3 regions of the Rhizobium sp. FG96 genome follow, and region 1 is predicted to be linked to each of the others. Evidence: predicted binding sites of a transcription regulator. Region 1 holds the regulator's gene; each other region holds the start of a gene.
What was found. Region 1 encodes PhoB, which activates phosphate uptake and scavenging genes when phosphate is short. Its sites were predicted from a motif close to TGTCATNNANCTGTCAT; they were not measured.
Positions count from the first base shown of each region.

Region 2: a site for PhoB is predicted at 2,452-2,468, ahead of ppk2 (polyphosphate kinase 2). Genes of this name have one in related genera too.
Region 3: a site for PhoB is predicted at 2,129-2,145, ahead of ACODR6_RS10345 (NAD-glutamate dehydrogenase). Genes of this name have one in related genera too.

Region 1 covers NZ_JBMDIL010000006.1:385,252-391,653, reverse strand. Annotated here, with positions in the region: gene ACODR6_RS14995 (aspartate aminotransferase family protein) at 1-1,025, opposite strand, end outside; gene ACODR6_RS14990 (GcrA family cell cycle regulator) at 1,452-1,985, shown strand; gene phoB (phosphate regulon transcriptional regulator PhoB) at 2,070-2,753, opposite strand; gene phoU (phosphate signaling complex protein PhoU) at 2,787-3,500, opposite strand; gene pstB (phosphate ABC transporter ATP-binding protein PstB) at 3,545-4,360, opposite strand; gene pstA (phosphate ABC transporter permease PstA) at 4,375-5,697, opposite strand; gene pstC (phosphate ABC transporter permease subunit PstC) at 5,694-6,402, opposite strand, start outside.
Region 2 covers NZ_JBMDIL010000003.1:382,519-388,920, forward strand. Annotated here, with positions in the region: gene ACODR6_RS08040 (ABC-F family ATP-binding cassette domain-containing protein) at 1-660, opposite strand, end outside; gene ACODR6_RS08045 (inorganic phosphate transporter) at 744-2,345, opposite strand; gene ppk2 (polyphosphate kinase 2) at 2,509-3,423, shown strand; gene ACODR6_RS08055 (sulfate/molybdate ABC transporter ATP-binding protein) at 3,502-4,545, opposite strand; gene cysW (sulfate ABC transporter permease subunit CysW) at 4,556-5,428, opposite strand; gene cysT (sulfate ABC transporter permease subunit CysT) at 5,418-6,275, opposite strand; gene ACODR6_RS08070 (sulfate ABC transporter substrate-binding protein) at 6,284-6,402, opposite strand, start outside.
Region 3 covers NZ_JBMDIL010000004.1:384,641-391,042, reverse strand. Annotated here, with positions in the region: gene ACODR6_RS10345 (NAD-glutamate dehydrogenase) at 1-1,919, opposite strand, end outside; gene pdxY (pyridoxal kinase PdxY) at 2,197-3,075, shown strand; gene ACODR6_RS10335 (carbonic anhydrase) at 3,138-3,779, shown strand; gene ACODR6_RS10330 (GGDEF domain-containing protein) at 3,871-5,460, shown strand; gene ACODR6_RS10325 (lytic murein transglycosylase) at 5,518-6,339, opposite strand.

The DNA of each region.
Region 1 (6,402 bases):
CTCGAGGGAACGGCGGCCTTGATGCCGAGCAGCAGGCCTTCGCCGCGGATATCCTCGATCACGTCAGGATAGCGATCCTTCAGCGACGCCAGGCCCTGGCGGAAGACCAGCGACACGTCGCGGACGTGCTGCAGGAAGCCATCGGCGAGCACGATATCGAGAACGGCACTGCCAACGGCCATGGCAAGCGGATTGCCGCCATAGGTCGAGCCGTGCGTGCCGGCCTTCATGCCGGAGGCCGCCTCAGCCGTCGCAAGGCAGGCGCCGAGCGGGAAACCGCCGCCGATGCCCTTGGCAACAGCCATGATGTCGGGGCTAACGCCGGACCATTCATAAGCGAAGAACTTGCCGGTACGGCCAACGCCGGTCTGCACTTCGTCGAGGATCAGCAGCAGGCCATGCTCATCGCAGAGCTGGCGCAGCGCCTTCATGAACTCGACGGTCGCCGGGCGGATACCACCCTCACCCTGTACGGGCTCGATCAGAATGCCTGCCGTTGCGTCGGTGATCGCCGCGCGGACGGCTTCGACATCGCCGAAAGGCACCTGGTCGAAACCGGGGGTCTTCGGACCGAAGCCTTCGAGATACTTCTCCTGGCCGCCGGCGGCGATCGTCGCCAGCGTACGGCCATGGAAGGCGCCTTCGAAGGTGATGATATGGAAGCGCTCCGGATGGCCCTTCGAATACTGGTAGCGGCGCGCGGTCTTGATCGCGCATTCCAGGGCTTCCGCACCCGAGTTGGTGAAGAACACCTTGTCGGCGAAAGTCGCTTCCGTCAGCCTCGTCGCGAGCTTTTCCTGGCCTGGGATCTCGTAGATGTTGGAGAGGTGCCAGACCTTCTCGGCCTGCGCCTTCAGGGCATCGACAACATGCGGATGGCTGTGGCCGACAGCGGTCACGGCAACGCCCGCGCCAAAATCCAGATATCGCTCGCCGGTCTCGGTAATCAGCCAGACGCCCTCACCTCGCTCGAACCGCAGAGGGGCACGAGAATAGGTATCATATAGCGGCGCGGCTTCAGCCATGGCGCGGTCTCCTGTCAGCGTTATGGGCAACCGGACTCCGGCTAAAAAACCAGGTCCGAAAAATTAAAAATGCCGCCTCTCGGCGGCGCTGTGCACTATTTACTTTTCGCACTGCAATGTCAACAAAACTACGGCTTTCGTGGCTTCTGGGTGACGCTCAAGCGATGTCGCGTTTCATCAACAGCTAATGTTGCAGAAATGACTCTGTGGGGAAGCAAGTTGGGGAAAACTTGAAATTCGATTCATCCGGATTCCCGCGACTCTTGTCACGGAGTCAGCCTCACACTAGGTTAAAACTCAATTACTAGACTGCATGCGGCGGAACTAGTCACCAAAATTAGTCAAGCGTTTCTTGTGTCGGATTCATCCGGGGCAAACGGTGAAGGATTCTGCCTTCACAACGCTTAAACGGCGGAGACACAGGGCATGAACTGGACAGACGAGCGGGTCGAGAAACTCAAGAAACTGTGGTCCGAAGGGTTGAGCGCGAGCCAGATCGCGGCGCAACTTGGAGGCGTAAGCCGGAATGCCGTTATCGGCAAGGTTCACCGTCTGGCACTGCCGGGCCGTGCCAAGGCCGGCGGCAATGCGACGGCGGCACGGGCTCCGAAGCGCACGACTTCGGCACCGCGCGCTCCGAACTACGCATCGCGCATGACGACCCGCACCGTTGCCCGCCCGCAGGGCGCAACGATGCTGAAGGAAGAGATCGAAATCGACGTCATGGAGGAGATGGAATATCGTCCGGCTTCCAACGTTGTCGTGCCGATCTCCCGCCGTCTCGGCCTGACGGAACTGACCGAGCGCACCTGCAAGTGGCCGGTCGGCGATCCGCTGAAGGACGATTTCCATTTCTGCGGCTGCGAAAGCCCGGATTCTTCGCCCTACTGCACCTATCACCAGCGCCTGGCTTACCAGCCGGTCAATGATCGCCGCAGGGCCGCAGCCCGGGCAAACTGAGCCGGGTAAAGACAAACGAAAAACGGGCCTTTCGGCCCGTTTTTTTGTATCTGCATGTCAGGAGGCCGTAGCCTCCTTGATCACTCAGGCTTCCATGGAATAACCGGCACCGCGGACGGTGCGGATGACATCCTGCATGTTCGAGAAGTTGAGCGCCTTGCGCAGGCGACCGACATGGACGTCGACGGTACGCTCGTCGACATAGATGTCGTGACCCCAGACGCCGTCGAGCAGTTGCGAGCGCGAGAAGACGCGGCCCGGCGACGACATAAGGAACTCCAGGAGGCGGAACTCGGTCGGTCCGAGACGGACTTCGCGGGTCTTGCGGTGAACGCGGTGCGTTTCGCGGTCGAGTTCGATATCGCCGCACTTCAGCACGGTCGAGAGAACTTCCGGCTTGGCGCGGCGCAGCATCGCCTTGACGCGGGCAACGAGCTCGGGCGTCGAGAACGGCTTCACGACATAGTCGTCCGCGCCGGTCGACAGGCCGCGAACGCGCTCGCTTTCCTCGCCGCGCGCCGTCAGCATGATGATCGGCAGACGCTCGGTCTCCGGGCGCATGCGCAGCCGGCGGCAGAGCTCGATGCCTGATACGCCAGGCAGCATCCAATCGAGGATAAGAAGGTCCGGCGTGCGCTCCTGAAGGCGGATTTCCGCCTCGTCGCCGCGCAGGATGGTATCGACTTCGAAACCTTCGGCTTCGAGATTGTAGCGAAGAAGCACGCTCAGTGCTTCTTCGTCTTCAACGACTGCAACTCTCGGGATCATTCTATTCTGTCTCCTGAGGCCCGGTCCGGATGATTATTCCGTTACCGCGCCGACGGTGTTGGCGGTGTCGTCCTTCGGACGCTCGCCTTCCGGCTGAGCGCCGGTCGCCATGTAGTAGATGGTTTCAGCAATGTTGGTGGCGTGGTCGCCGATGCGCTCGATGTTCTTGGCGCAGAAGAGCAGGTGCGTGCAGCTGGTGATGTTGCGCGGATCTTCCATCATGTAGGTCAGGAGCTCGCGGAACAGCGACGTGTACATCGCGTCGATTTCCTCGTCGCGCTCGCGGATCGACTTCGCCTTGTCGGCAGCGCGCGTCGTGTAGACGTCGAGCACCTCCTTCAGCTGGACGAGCGCGAGCTCGGAGAGATGCTCCAGGCCACGGGCGAGCTTGCGCGGAACGCCGGTGCTCTGCACGGCGATGACGCGCTTTGCGGTGTTCTTGCCGAGGTCGCCGACGCGCTCGAGGTCTGCGGCAATGCGGATCGAACCCATGATCTCGCGCAGGTCCGACGCCATCGGCTGGCGGCGGGCGATGGTGACGATCGCCTTGTCGTTGATCTCGCGCTCGGCGTGATCGAGGATCACGTCGTCGGAGATGACCTTCTGCGCCAGCGCCGCGTCGCCGTTGACGAGGGCGCGGACAGCGTCGGAAACCATCTGCTCGGCCAGGCCGCCCATTTCGGAAATGCGGCGCGAGAGGAACTTCAGGTCTTCGTCATACGCAGAAAAAATATGTGTCGATGCCATGGGGAAAGTCCTTGAGTGTCTATCGGGGGTCGTGACGCCAAAGATCAGCCGAAGCGGCCCATGATGTAATCCTGGGTGCGCGGATCGTCCGGATTGGTGAACATCTTGTCGGTGTCGTTCTCCTCGACGAGGTTGCCGAGGTGGAACATGGCCGTGCGCTGCGAAACGCGGGCGGCCTGCTGCATGGAGTGCGTGACGATGACGATCGTGTAGGCTTCGCGCAGCTCGTGGATCAGTTCCTCGACCTTTGCCGTGGCGATCGGATCGAGTGCCGAGCACGGCTCGTCCATCAGGATGACTTCAGGCGAGACTGCAACGGCGCGGGCGATGCAGAGGCGCTGCTGCTGACCGCCGGAGAGGCCGGTGCCGGATTCATGAACGCGGTCCTTGACCTCGTTCCAGAGGCCGGCGCGCTGCAGGCTGGTCTCGACGATCTGGTCCATGTCGGCCTTGGTCTTAGCGAGACCATGGATGCGCGGGCCGTAAGCGACGTTCTCATAGATCGACTTCGGGAACGGGTTCGGCTTCTGGAACACCATGCCGACGCGGGCGCGCAGTTCGACGACGTCGATATCCGGATCGTAGATATCGTCGCCATCGAGCGTGATCTTACCGGTGACGCGGCAATTGTCGATCGTGTCGTTCATGCGGTTCAGGCTGCGCAGGAAGGTGGACTTGCCGCAGCCGGACGGGCCGATGAGCGCCGTGACGGTGTTTTCGCGGATGTTCAGCTTGACGTCGAAGAGGGCGCGCTTTTCGCCGTAATAGACGGAAACGTCCTGGCCGATCATCTTGTAGGGAATGCTGTTCATTTTCTGGTCCAGAGCCTTTTCAACTGCTGCTTCGGTCAACATGTTCATTGTTTCTACTCCGTTTACCAGCGGCGCTCAAAGCGACGGCGCAAGAGGATGGCTCCGAGGTTCATGACGATCAGGAACAGGAGGAGGACGATAATGGCACCCGACGTACGTTCCACGAAGGCGCGTTCGGCTTCGTTGGCCCACATGTAGACCTGGACTGGGAGGGCGGTGGACGGGTCGAGAGGCGTGGCCGGTGCATTGGCGACGAAGGCGACCATGCCGATCAGCAAGAGCGGCGCGGTTTCGCCGAGCGCGTGCGCCAGGCCGATGATGGTGCCGGTCAGGATGCCCGGCATGGCGAGCGGCAGCACATGGTGGAACACCATCTGCATCTTCGAGGCGCCGAGACCGAGAGCGGCCGCGCGGATCGACGGCGGGACGGCGCGAAGAGCCGCACGCGTCGCGATGATGATCGTCGGCAGCGTCATCAGCGTGAGCACCAGACCGCCGACCAGCGAGGCCGAGCGCGGCATGCCCATGAAGTTGATGAACACTGAGAGACCGAGCAGACCGTAGACGATCGAGGGAACCGCAGCCAGGTTGTTGATGTTGACCTCGATGAGATCCGTCAGCCGGTTCTTCGGCGCGAATTCCTCGAGATAGATCGAGGCGGCGACACCGATCGGCAGCGACAGCACAAGAACGATCGCCATCAGATAGAGCGAGCCGATGAGGGCAACGCCGAGGCCGGCGGCTTCAGGACGGCTGGAATTGCCGTTGACGAAGAGGCCCGTGTTGAACTGCTTGAAGAGAGCGCCGCTCGACTTCAGTTCGTTCATCCAGCCAACCTGCTTGTCGTTGACCTTGCGGTTCTTCTCATCGACGCTCAGATCGATCTGGCCCTTGTTGGCGCTGTCGACATTGGCGTCGGCGAGAACCGTAACGTTGATCGTCTTGCCGATGATCGACGGGTCGGCGACGACCATGTCGCGCAGCTGGATCGGAGCGCCCTTGGAGAGCATCGCCGATGCATCACGCACGTCGGGACGGCTCGATGCGTTGATGTTGAGCTGCTTGACGATGGCGTCACGCAGCAGGGCGCCGTAATTGGCGGCGATCAGGACGGACGGATCGGTCGCGCGCTTGTTGCCCGGATCGATCGTCTTTTCAGTGAACTCGATCGGCAGCGAGATCGCGGTCTGCTGGAAGGCCGTGTAGCCCTGACGGATGACCGTCGACAGCAGGATGACCAGGAAGATCAAGCCGAAAGCGATAGCGGCCATGCCGTAAGCCTGGAAGCGGCGTTCGGCGGCATAGCGGCGCTTGATGCCGATGTCGCGGCGCGCAGGCGCCTTGGATACGAGAGTGCCGGAAACCGGAGAAGCGATATTCGTCATTCGTACTGCTCCCGGTATTTGCGCACGATGTAGAGCGCGTAGATATTGAGGCAAAGCGTGATCAAGAAGAGCGTGATGCCGAGCGCGAAGGCGACGAGCGTCTGCGGCGAGGTGAACTCAAGGTCACCCGTCAGCTGGTTGACGATCTTGACCGTCACGGTGGTCATCGGCTCGAAAGGATTGATCTGCATGCGGGCGGCAACACCGGCCGCAAGCACGACGATCATGGTTTCGCCGATGGCGCGCGAGGCGGTCATCAGCAGTGCGCCGACGATGCCCGGGAGAGCAGCGGGAAGCACTACCTTCTTGATGGTTTCGGAGCGCGTGGCACCGAGGCCGAGCGAACCGTCACGCAGGGCACGCGGCACGGCGGTGATGATGTCGTCCGACAGCGAGGAGACGTATGGGATCAGCATGATGCCCATGACGATACCGGCGGTCAGAACGCTCTGTGCCTGGATGAAGTTCGTGTAGTTGCCCGTCAGGAGGCCGCTGACCTGCGAGGAAAGATCGCGCAGGAACGGACCGACGGTGACGAGGGCGAAGAAGCCGTAGACGATGGTCGGAATACCGGCCAGAACTTCGAGCAGCGGCTTTGCCAGCGAGCGAAGTTTCGGCGAGGCATACTCGGCCATGTAGATCGCCGCAAACAGGCCGACCGGAACGGCGACCAGCATGGCGACGAGGCCGATATAGAGCGTGCCG
Region 2 (6,402 bases), on a different contig from region 1:
GAATTCGCGGTCGTGCGAGGTCATCAGCAGCGCGCCGTCGAAATTCTTCAGGAAGTCTTCGAGCCAGATCAGGCTTTCGAGATCGAGATGGTTCGACGGTTCGTCGAGCAGCATCACGTCCGGGCGCATCAGCAGGATGCGGGCGAGCGCCACGCGCATTTTCCAGCCGCCGGACAACTTGCCGACATCGCCGTCCATCATTTCCTGGGTGAAGCTCAGACCGTCCAGCACTTCGCGGGCGCGGCCTTCCAGCGCGTAGCCGTCGAGCTCTTCGTAGCGGGCCTGCACTTCGCCGTAGCGCTCGATGATCGCGTCCATCTCGTCCATGCGGTCGGGGTCGGACATGGCGGCTTCGAGATCGCGCAGTTCGGCGGCGACTTCGCTGACGGGGCCGGCGCCTTCCATGACTTCGGCAACGGCGCTGCGGCCGGACATCTCGCCGACATCCTGGTTGAAATAGCCGACGGTCATGCCCTTCTCGACGGAGATCTGGCCTTCATCCGGCGTCTCGTCGCCGGTGATCATGCGGAACAGCGTCGTCTTGCCGGCGCCGTTCGGGCCGACGAGGCCGATCTTCTCGCCCTTGTTGAGCGCGGCGGATGCCTCGAGATAGAGAATGCGGTGGCTGTTCTGCTTGCTGATATTTTCGATGCGGATCATGGGAAAGCGGGTACCTGATAAGAAGCTGCGGCGCGCTTATCATGCGCCGCAGCATTTGTCGCGGTTTTCCTTCGTCAGGAGCCTTAGAAGACCTGGCGAAGGATGATGAAGAGCACGAAGGCGATGGCGATCGAGGCCGGCAGCGTCAGCACCCATGCCATCAGCATGTTGCGGACGGTCGACCATTGCAGGCCGGAACCGTTGGCCGCCATCGTCCCGGCAACGCCGGATGAGAGCACATGCGTCGTCGAGACCGGCAGGCCGAGATGGTCTGCCGCGCCGATCGTGACCATGGCGACGACTTCGGCGGCGGCGCCCTGGCCATAGGTCAAATGCGTCTTGCCGATCTTCTCGCCGACGGTGACGACGATGCGCTTCCAGCCGACCATGGTGCCGAGGCCGAGGGCGAGTGCGACGGCGACCTTGACCCAGAGCGGGATGAACTTCGTCGCGTTGTCGACGGCCTTGTGGTAGTTGGTGACAGCCTGCAGATCGGCGGCATCCATTGGCAGCAGCTTCTGCTTGTCGATCAGCTTCAGCGATTCACCGATGAGATAGATGTCGTTGCGAACGTTACCGACGATGTTGGTCGGAACGGCCTCGACCGTCGGGAAACCGGCGACTTCGGCGCTCGTCTGGTGGATATATTGCTGCAGGGCAGGCGTCGTCGCGTCCGTCCACGTCTTGGTCTTCACCGCATTGCTGACCTCGGCCTTGTAGTCGGTCACAGTCACGCCCGGCTTTACATATTTGCCGAGCGCGGTTTCGACCTGGGCCGAGGCCTGCTTGTAGGCTTCGAGGTAGTTGACATCGGGCGTCCGGTTCAGCGCGAAGGCCGTCGGCACGAGGCCGATCAGGATGAGCATGATCAGGCCCATGCCCTTCTGCCCGTCGTTGGAGCCATGGGCGAAGCTCACGCCCGTGCAGGTGAAGATCAGGATTGCCCGGATCCAGAGCGGCGGTGGCTGGTTGCCCTTCGGCTCCTCATAGAGCTCCTTCTTGCGCACAAGGAACTTCATGACGAGGAGAAGCACGGCCGAGAGAGCGAAGCCGATCAGCGGAGAAATCAGCAGCGACAGGCCGATATTGGTCGCCTGCGACCAGTCGACGCCGCTGGTCGCGCTTCCCGCCGGGGCGAGAAACTGGTTGGCGAGGCCGACGCCGATGATCGAGCCAACGAGCGTGTGCGAGCTGGAGGAGGGCAGGCCGAGATACCAGGTGCCGAGGTTCCAGAAGATCGCGGCGATCAACAGCGCAAAGACCATCGCAAGGCCCGATCCCGAGCCGACCTGCAGGATGAGCTCGACCGGCAGGAGTGCCAGAATCCCGAAGGCCACGGCGCCCGTCGATGTCAGCACGCCCAAGAAATTGAAGAAGCCGGACCAGATGACGGCGAGCTCGGCGGGCATCGAGCGCGTGTAGATAACGGTGGCGACGGCGTTAGCTGTATCATGGAAGCCGTTGACGAACTCGAAGCCGAGCGCAATTAGCAGCGCAAGGCCAAGCAGGATCCACGGAACCGCGGAGGCTTCGGTCAGATCGCGGCCGAGCGCATAGGCGACATATCCAAGGCCGCAGAGAAGAATGACGATAAAGACCGGCACGAACCACTTGCCTGCACTCGACGAATGCAGCGGGTGCTTACCGGACTCAGGCAACAGGTGATCGGGGGCAATATCAGCCATGTCCTTGTCCTTTCATGGAAAAGCAACCAAAACTACGTCCGCCCCGTGAACCTTGCGTGACAGAACTTTGCGGTATCTCCGGCGGCCTTCCTCGCGCGGCTCGCATTGTCACATTACTGTCGTCAAACCCTGTTGATGTGGCGCCGATCAGAGGGACAGGACCATGACTCAGGAAGAAATCGACCAGCTCCGCCGCATCAAGGATGAGATTGCAGACAGTTTCGACGAGGAACTGGAAATGCAGATGGAGGAGGACCGGCTCGACGAGCTGGTCGCCGAAAACATGCCTGGCGGCCTTGAGGATGTGCTCGACCGCAAGACCTATTTCCGCGAGCTCTTCCGTCTCCAGCACGAGCTGGTGAAGCTGCAGGACTGGGTGCAGCACAAGAAGCTGAAGGTCGTCGTGCTTTTCGAAGGCCGCGATTCAGCCGGCAAGGGCGGTGCCATCAAGCGTGTCACGCAGCGTCTGAACCCGCGCGTCTGCCGCGTCGTCGCACTTCCGGCGCCGACCGAGCGTGAGCGGAACCAGTGGTATTTCCAGCGCTATGTCCCGCATCTGCCGTCGGCAGGCGAAATGGCGCTCTTCGACCGCAGCTGGTACAACCGTGCCGGCGTCGAGCGTGTGATGGGTTTCTGCACCAAGGATGAACTCGACGAGTTCTTCCGTTCGGTTCCGGAATTCGAGCGCATGCTGGTGCGCTCCGGCATCATCCTCGTCAAATACTGGTTCTCGATCACCGACGAGGAGCAGGAGTTCCGCTTCCGCATGCGCATCCAGGATCCGCTGAAGCAGTGGAAGCTGTCGCCGATGGACCTCGAAAGCCGCGTGCATTGGGAAGAATACACCAAGGCCAAGGAAGAGATGCTGGAATATACCCACATCCCCGAGGCGCCGTGGTGGGTCGTTCAGGCCGTCGACAAGAAGCGCGCCCGCCTCAACATGATCAACCACCTCTTGAAGCAGATCCCCTATGAGGACGTGCCGAAGGATCACATCGTCCTGCCGCCGCGCGTACGTCACGACGATTACTCGCGCGTTCCGGTTCCGCCGGACATGTATGTTCCGGAAGTCTATTGAATGTGAGAGCGGGCGGTCTTGCCGCCCGCAGCCGTTGCGGATGCTCGCGACAAGCCCGAGCATGACGGCGTAGAGGGGTCAGTCCTTCCGGAACAGCTTCCAGCGCGTCGGCCGGAAAGCGATATGCTTGCTGTCGAGGACCTCGGTGTGCGAGGGCGGAACTTCCAGCTCGATATGCTGATGCGCGGTACCGATATCGATTTCGATATGCCGTGTTCCGGCAACGCGGCGGCTGGAGGCCAGCTTGCCGGGAATGCCGCCGCGATTTGCGTCCAGCAGTTCGATGTCGTGCGGGCGGAAGTAGAGCTGGGCCTCGCCATCAGGCTCCCCATCCGCCTTCAGGCCGAGCGTGCGGCCCTCGAACAGAATGTCGCCATTGGCGATCTTTACGTTCAGACAGTTGGACTGGCCGACGAAGCCGAAGACGAAGGGTGAGTTTGGCCGGTCGTAGACTTCATCCGGCGTGCCGACCTGCTCGATCGCACCCTGGCTCATGACGACGACGCGGTCGGCGAGTTCCATCGCCTCGTCCTGGTCGTGGGTGACGAAGACGGTCGTATGGCCGGTGCGGTCATGGATTTCGCGAAGCCATTTGCGCAGGTCCTTGCGAACCTGGGCGTCGAGCGCGCCGAAGGGCTCGTCGAGCAGCAGCACGTTCGGCTCGACCGCCATGGCGCGGGCGAGCGCTACGCGCTGGCGCTGGCCGCCGGATAGCTGCGCCGGATAACGCTTCTCAAGGCCGGAAAGCTGCACGAGGTCGAGCAGCTCGAGCGCCCGCTTGCGGATCTCGGCCTTCGGCGGACGGCGCGCGCCGCTGCGGACCTTGAGGCCGAAGGCGACATTGTCGAGCACCGTCATGTGGCGGAACAGCGCGTAATGCTGGAAGACGAAGCCGATATTGCGCTGCTGTACGGTCTTCTTCGAGGCATCTTCGTCGCCGAAGAACACCTTGCCGTCGGTCGGGCTTTCGAGGCCTGCGATCAGGCGAAGCAATGTCGTCTTGCCGGAACCGGAAGGGCCGAGCAGCGCGATCAGCTCGCCCGAGCGGATATCGAGCGAAACGTCGTGGAGCGCCGGAAACCGGTCGAATTCCTTGCGTATGTTTTGAACGCGAACTTCCATTCTCAATCCTTCAGTGCCGCCGGCTGGCGGCGATTTCCGCGCTGTATCGCATTTCGAGCAGCGTCTTCAAAACAAGGGTCACAAGGGCAAGCAGGGCAAGCAGGGTCGCGACGGCGAAAGCGCCGGTGAAATTATACTCGTTATAGAGGATTTCCACCTGCAGCGGCATGGTGTTGGTCTGGCCACGGATATGGCCGGAGACGACCGAGACGGCGCCGAATTCGCCCATGGCGCGCGCGTTGCAGAGCAGCACGCCGTAGAGCAGACCCCATTTGATGTTCGGCAGCGTGACATGCCAGAAGGTCTGCCAGCCGCTGGCGCCGAGCGACAGCGCCGCCTCTTCATCCGCTGTCCCCTGTTCCTGCATCAGCGGGATCAGCTCGCGGGCAACGAAGGGAAAGGTGACAAACATGGTGGCGAGCACCAGGCCCGGAACGGCGAAGAGGATCTTGATGCTGTGGGCATCGAGCCATTTGCCGAGATAAGTATTGGCGCCGAACAGCAGCACGAAGACCAGGCCCGAAATAACCGGCGAGACCGAGAAGGGCAGGTCGATCAGCGTCGTCAGGAACGCCTTGCCCTTGAACTCGAACTTGGCGATCGCCCAGGCGGCGGCGACGCCGAAGACGAGGTTCAGCGGCACGCTGATGCCGGCGACGATCAGCGTCAGCCGGATCGCCGAGAAGGTTTCCGTATCCTGCAGCGCCTCGAAAAAGGCGACGATGCCCTTGCGGAAGGCTTCGACGAAGACTGCCGCCAGCGGCAGGAAGACCATCAGCAGCAGGAAGAGCAGCGACAGGAAGACCAGGCTCCAGCGCGCCAACCGGCTTTCGGTGACAACGGAGCGGACTTTGGGAGCGGCGGTGGCCGTATCAAGCGCCATGTCCGTACCTCCGTCTGCGCCAGCTCTGGATCAGGTTGATGACGAGCAGCATGGTGAACGAGATGATGAGCATGACGGCGGCGATCGCCGTGGCGGCCGCGTAATTATACTCTTCGAGCTTGATGACGATCAGAAGCGGCGCGATCTCGGACTTGAACGGCAGGTTGCCGGCGATGAAGATGACCGAGCCGTATTCGCCGACGCCACGCGCAAAGGCGAGCGCAAAGCCCGTCAGCACCGCTGGCGCAAGGCCGGGCAGCAGGACGCGGGTGATCGTCTGGAAACGGTTGGCGCCGAGCGTCGCCGCGGCTTCCTCCACCTCCCTGTCGATCTCTTCCATGACCGGCTGGACTGTGCGCACCACGAAGGGCAGGCCGACGAAGATGAGGGCGACGACGATGCCGGCGGGGGTGAAGGCGATCTTGATGCCGAGCGGCGTCAGGAACTGGCCGATCCAGCCGTTCGGCGCGTAGAGCGTCGTCAGCGCGATACCGGCAACTGCCGTCGGCAGCGCGAAGGGAAGGTCGACCATGGCGTCGATGATGCGCTTGCCGGGAAAGCGGTAGCGCACCAGAACCCAGGCGAGGATGACGCCGAACACGGCATTGATACAGGCGGCGACAAAGGCGCCGCCGAAGCTGATGCGAAGCGCATTGACCGTACGCGGATCGAGCGCGATCGACAGGAATTTCTCCCAGCCGAGCTCGCTCGAGCGCCATGCAAGGCCCGATAGCGGGATAAGGATCAGAAGGGTGAGCCAGGTCAAGGTTAAGCCGAGCGCCATTCCGAAACCCGGAATGACACTCGGCCGCTTGAACCGCCACCGCGCGTGGCTATGTGCGTTCATGAACTCTATTATTGGGCCGGCTTGTAGATCTGGTCAAATACCCCGCCGTCGGCGAAGAACTTGGGCTGAGCTTCCTTCCAGCCGCCGAAGTCGTCAATGGTGGCGAGCTTCAGATTGGGGAAGCGGG
Region 3 (6,402 bases), on a different contig from region 1:
AGGCGGTTGAAGCTGTCATTGTCGATCGTGCCATTGAAGGCGGCAACGAAAGCTTCTTCCAGCGGCGCGCCGAAGCGGCCGAGATCGATGTCGGCGCCGCTGCGGGCTTCGAGCTCCATATCGTGCAGCACGACGATGCTGGTGGCGCCATCGGCAGCGGGGACTTCGATATCGAAAGTCCTTTCGCTGAGCACGTTGAAGCCGAGATTTTCAAGCAGCGGAACACGGCGCGAGAGCGGCAGCTGCTCGCCACTGTGGAAGATCTTCAGGGACAGGATGCGTCCGCGCTCATTGTCGTCGCGGTAATAGAACTCGATGCGGATCGGTTCGCCGGCTGCGCATGCGCTGATATCTGGAAGATCGCCGACGGCTTCATCCGGCGAGAAAGCTTCCTGGAAGGCGTTACTGACGCCGATCCGGGGTGCCTTCGGGCCTGCCAGCATCTCGAAGCGGCTGTCCCAGCGGGCGGTGATCGCCCGGATCGCTTCCTCAAGCTTGGCCTGGGGAATGCGCGGCGTCTTGCCGCCGGAGCGGCCGATGATGAAGTGGACGCGGGCGACGCCGCCTTCCGGGAAGGCCGGATAATAGGCGGAAACGCGGCCGTCATAGACGGTCTTCAGGTAAGTGCCGATCTTCTCGCGGACGATCGAGTCATATTCTTCGCGCGGCACATAGATGATGACGGAGACGAAGCGGTCGAAATGGTCGATGCGCGGCAGGACGCGCACGCGCGGCCTGTCGGCGAGGTCGTTGATCTGCTCGGCAAAGCTCGACAGCAGCGTCGTGTCGATCTGGAAGAGATCGTCGCGCGGATAGGATTCCAGCGTGTTGTCGAGCATGCGGCCGGAGTGGCTCATCGGGTCGAAGCCGAAATGCTCCTTCACCTTGGCGATCTTCGAGCGGATCAGCGGGATCTCGGACGCCCAGGACGTATAGGCCGTCGATGTGAAGAGGCCGACGATGCGGAGTTCGCCAGTGACGTTGCCATCCTTGTCGAAACGCTTGACGCCGACATAGTCCATATAGGCGCGGCGGTGGACCACCGATTTGACGTTGGCCTTGGTGACGATCAGGAAATCCGGACCGTCGAGGAAGGCGAGGATCTCGGGCGTCGTCGTCACCGCATCCTTGCCGGTGCGCAGGACGAGAACGTCGGGATTGGAGAGAATACCGAGGCCGGTGCCCTTGTCGCGCTCCACCTTGGCGCCGGCGCCCTTGCCGGAATAGACGTATTCGCGCATGCCGAGGAAGGTGAAGTTCTCATCGCGCAGCCAGGTCAGGAAGGCGAGTGCTTCGTCGCGGTCTGCCTTCTTGCGGCTGGAGCCATGTTCACGCAGCTCGTCGATCGCCGTATCGAGCTTGGACAGCATCGGCTTCCAGTCGGAAACCGCCTGATCGACCTGCTCCAGCACCGTCTTGATGCGCTTCTGCAGGTCGGCGGCCTGGGCCGATGTCAGCGGCGAAATATGGATCTGGATATGGCTGACGCGCTTTGCCGGATCGCTCGGCTCATCGGCCGAATACAGCTCAGGAGCCTTGCCGTCTTCGAGGACCAGAATGGGGTGAACCGCCATGAAGAGATCGCGGTAGGTGCTGGTCACCTCGCCCATCACGGACTCGTAGAGGAAGGGCATGTTGTGGTCGGTGATCGTCAGAACCGATACGGCAATGCCCGCGGGCTCGACATCCGCGATGGTGTCGATGCTGACGCGCGGCGTCTTGCCGTTCCAGGCCTGTAATTCGCGGGCGGAATGGACCGCCGACAGCGCGAGCATCTCTGGGGTGTAGCGGTCGAGATCGTCGCCGCTGGCGCGGCTGAAGAGAATTTCGGGCTCAAGAAATTTGTCGCCGGTCGCGGCCGCGATCTTCTTGGCGCTCCCGATCTGCTTTTCACGTTTCGGATTTTGTCTTACGGCCATTTCAGATGCTCCCCCCGAGTCGGTCGGTTTTGGGCAAAATATCAGAAGAGTTATCGAAAAAATCTCTAAAAGAGGCGGTTTGACGGCAGCTTTCGTTCATTTTCGCCCCTGTTTGGATCACTTTCCGGAAGAATTGACGCTTATCTCGAATAGCTAAAATAAGTCGTCTCCGGTTTTCTCCGTCCGCTTCGCGACCTTTCCACGCAGAGATGAAGAACGGTTGACAGCTGTGGCGCAAAAAGGGGATCAACGGCGCATCGGGTTCAGGACCATCATCATGCCAGAAAATACCGCTGCCGGAACGGTTATCGTCATCTCCAGTCACGTCGTTCGTGGTTCGGTCGGCAATCGCGCCGCCGTCTTCGCGCTTGAAACGCTCGGACATCAGGTCTGGGCTCTTCCGACGGTGGTTTTGCCCTGGCATCCCGGGCATGGCCGCTCCACACGGCTGACCTTTGCCGAAGCCGACTTCGATGCGGCGATCGATGACCTGATCCGCGCGCCCTGGGTGGGCGAGGTGAAGGCGTTGCTGTCAGGCTATTTCGGCAATGCGGCGCAGGCCAAGTCGGTGGCCCGGCTGGTCAGCTCGCTGCGGCAGGGCAATCCGGATCTTCTCTACGTCTGTGACCCCGTCATGGGCGATCTCGGCGGGCTCTATGTCCCGCAGGCAACGGCTGAAGCGATCCGCGACCACCTGATCCCGCTTGCCTCGCTCGCGACACCCAACCGCTACGAGCTCGCCTGGATGGCCGGCGCACCGCTCGATGACAACAATGCCGTCATGGAGGCGGCGTTGTCGCTCGGCCCGTCACGCATGCTGGTCACCTCGGCTGTTCCGATGATGAGCGGCGGGATCGGCAATCTCTATCTTTCCGGACGCCACGCGCTGCTTGCCGAGCATCGGGCGATCGACAATCCGCCGAATGGGCTCGGAGACCTCCTGGCTGCGCTCTTCATGTCACGGTTGCTCTCGGGCATGGATGACGAGAAAGCGCTGCAGCTGGCGACGGCCAGCGTCTATGAAGTGCTTGCTCGCGCCGTCAAACGCGGAAGCGACGAATTGACGCTTGCGAGTGATGCTTCCAGTCTCGCCACGCCGATGGCCATGGTGCAGATGAGCCGCCTCATGCATCCGGCGCAGCGGCGCAAGCAATAGCAACGACTCATTTTGCACTGCAGCAGTTGATCTTGCCCGCGCCAAGCGGTAATCGAAATGTCATGCAGCGTTTTCCTGGATCACTTCTCGACGGTTATCGCAACTTCATGAGCGGGCGCTATGCCGATGCGCGCGACCGCTACAAGACGCTTGCGGAAAACGGGCAGAGCCCAACCACGCTCGTCATCGCCTGCTGCGACTCCCGCGCGGCTCCGGAGTTGATCTTCGATGCCGGCCCGGGCGAGCTCTTCGTCATCCGGAACGTCGCCAATCTCGTGCCGCCCTATGAGCCGGACGGGCATTTCCATGCGACTTCGGCTGCCCTCGAATTTGCCGTACAGGCCCTCAAGGTCACCGATATCGTCGTCATCGGCCATGGCCGTTGCGGTGGTATCCGCGCTGCACTCGATCCGAGCTCAGAACCGCTCTCGCCGGGCGATTTTATCGGCCGCTGGATGTCGCTCGTCAAGGATGCCGCCGAGCAGATCGGCAGCAACGACGTTATGACCCAGACCGAGCGCCAGACGGCGCTCGAGCGTGTCTCGATCCGCAACTCGATCAACAATCTCAGGACCTTCCCCGAGGTCAAGGCGCTGGAAAAAGAGGGCAAGATCGCCCTTCACGGCGCTTGGTTCGACATCTCGACCGGCGAATTGTGGGTCATGGATGCCGAAACGCGCGATTTCATCCGCCCTGACGTATAGGCCTTCGCATATAGGTTTATGGGTTCTTTAGGGAATCCCGCTAGAATTTCATCGAAACACGTCTTCAACCTGCGGATTGCGGCGGCTTTCGATGAAGTTCGAAACGACCAACAAGATCATTCTCGCGGCCATCCTGCTGCCTTTCATCTTCATGATCGCCGAAGGCGTTCTGGTCGTACGCACGTCGTTCCGCCAGTATGTTTCGCTGGAAAAAGACTATCGTTTCGCTGATGTTCTGGCGCGCGGTGGCTCGATCGCGGCGAACGAGATCCTCGGCGAGACCGTTGCGACCAGGCAGTATCTCACCCATCCCGGTACCGACAATGCGGTCAGCATGCAGCAGAGCCGCGCGCGGCTCGATGAGGAGCGCCGGAAATTCCAGATGAGCCTGCCCTCGGCAGGCATGCTCGATGGCAATCTCCAGAACGAACTCTCCGATCTCGCACTTGCCTATAGCCGTATCATTTCGATCCGCGCCGCTGTCGACCGCGGATATTATGCCGGGGGCGATCCGGGCTATGTCTATTGGCAGGCAGCGCTGAAGCAGCTTGATGTCGTCGATGCGCTATCGCCGCTGATCCAGGATCCTGTCTTGTTGGAAAAATCGAACGAGCTGATGGGTATCCTGCTGACCTATTACGGTGAGCGGCTGCTAACATTCATCGGCACGCGTCACCTGAGCGAGCACGGCTATTCGCTGCGCTCCAGCGACCTCTATGTGCAGGGCAAGATGATGCAGGCCGAGGGTATGGACCATATGGTCTTCCACTCGACGTCCCCGCTCGTCACGTCGATCACTGATTACATGAAACTGCCGCAGCAGGTTCGTGCCGACGCGGTGACCGATGCGATCCTGACCCGCGAAGCGCGGCCTCCGCTGGAGGTCCGCAACGATTGGGCGGCGGCGCAGGCTGACCGCATTGCTTTCCTCAAGGAGAAGATCACCGAGGCGACTGCGGACATCCATCGCACCGGCGAAACGCTGGCGCAGCGCTCGCATCTGCATGTGATGCTGGTTTTTGTGCTCTGCGGCGGCTTGCTGCTGCTTGCTGGCGTTGTCGCGACATTGGCGACCAAGGGTCTCGGGATGATCTCGCGGCTGACACGGGAGCGTGAGGTTTTGGTCGGTGAGCTTCGCAGTGCGGCGCAGACGGATCTTCTGACCGGGCTTTATAACCGCCGTGGCTTCGAGGCGGCTGCAGCTGCCCTCTTCGAGCAGGCCAAAAGCGGGTCACGATGGATCTCGGTGGTGCTCTTCGATCTCGATCATTTCAAGAAGATCAACGATATCCATGGTCATGACGTCGGCGATATCGTGCTGCGCCACGTTGCGGCTGTCGCCAAGCATAATTTCCGCCAGTTCGATCTGCTGGTGCGCCATGGCGGGGAAGAGTTTCTTGCGCTGCTGCCTGATGTGACGCCGGATGAGGCGGCGGCCGTTGCCGAAGCCGTGCGTGAGGCGATAGAGCGTGCAGTCATCATATTGCCGGGCGGAGAAAGCCTGGTGGTAACCGCGAGCTTCGGCTGCGCCGGTCGCACGCAAGCCGGCGGTGGTCATCATTTCGAAGATCTGGTCAAGCGGGCGGATATGGCGCTCTATGCCGCCAAGGCTTCCGGACGCAATTGCGTCGTGGCGGGCTCACTGGTGCCGCAACCGATGGCACGAGCCGAAGCCAAATGAGAAAGGCGCCCATGAGGCGCCTTTCGATTTCGTCTGCAATCAATCTGTCGCCGCGGCTTATTGGCCGTCGATCTGCTGACCGATATAGGCGATTGCCTGCTGGTAGACCGTTGCTGCATTCCAACCCTGGATGGCGACGAAGTTCGGCTCGCCCGGCTGGTAGCCTGCGCCGGCGCGCCAGCCGTGACCCTTTAGGAAGTTTGCGGTCGATGCGAGAGCGTCGGCGCGCGAGCCGACCATGTCGACGCGGCCATCGCCATCGCCATCGGCGCCGAAGCGGACGACATTGCGCGGCAGGAACTGCGTCTGGCCGATTTCGCCGTGCGCCGCGCCACGCGCCTGCGGGCTCAGATAGCCTTCGGAGACGAGCTGAAGGGCAGCGTAGAGCTGGTCGGTGAAATAGTCGGAGCGGCGGCAGTCATAGGCCAGCGTCGAGACCGCAGACATGGTGTGCTGCGTGCCCATATAGCTGCCGAAGCCGGTTTCCATGCCCCAGATTGCGATCAGCGGGCCGGCGGGGACGCCGTAACGGCGCTCGATCGAGGTGAAGAGCGCCTGGTTGGAGCGCTTCATGCCCTTGCCGCGGGAGATGATTGCTGCGCCGCCGCGCTTCTGCATGAAGGCGTCGAAGGAGAGCTTGAAGCTCTTCTGGCCGCGGTCGGCGGCAATTGTCGGGCGATTGTAGGCGACGTTGGCGAAGGCGCGGTTGAGAACCGACTGGCTGACGCCCTGCGCTGCAGCTTCCTGCTTGAACTGCTGCACCCAGGCATCGAAGCCGGCGCCGTTGTTGCCGCATTGCGCAGCATTGGCCGCTGCCGGAACTACATGGAAAGCGCCCACCGCCGCGATGGCCGCCACCAAGAACTTTGTCATGCGCATGAGAAACCCCGATCTCGATCTGCAGTCGCTGGAATGCCGGGCAGAATGCCAGCCGGGGGTGAT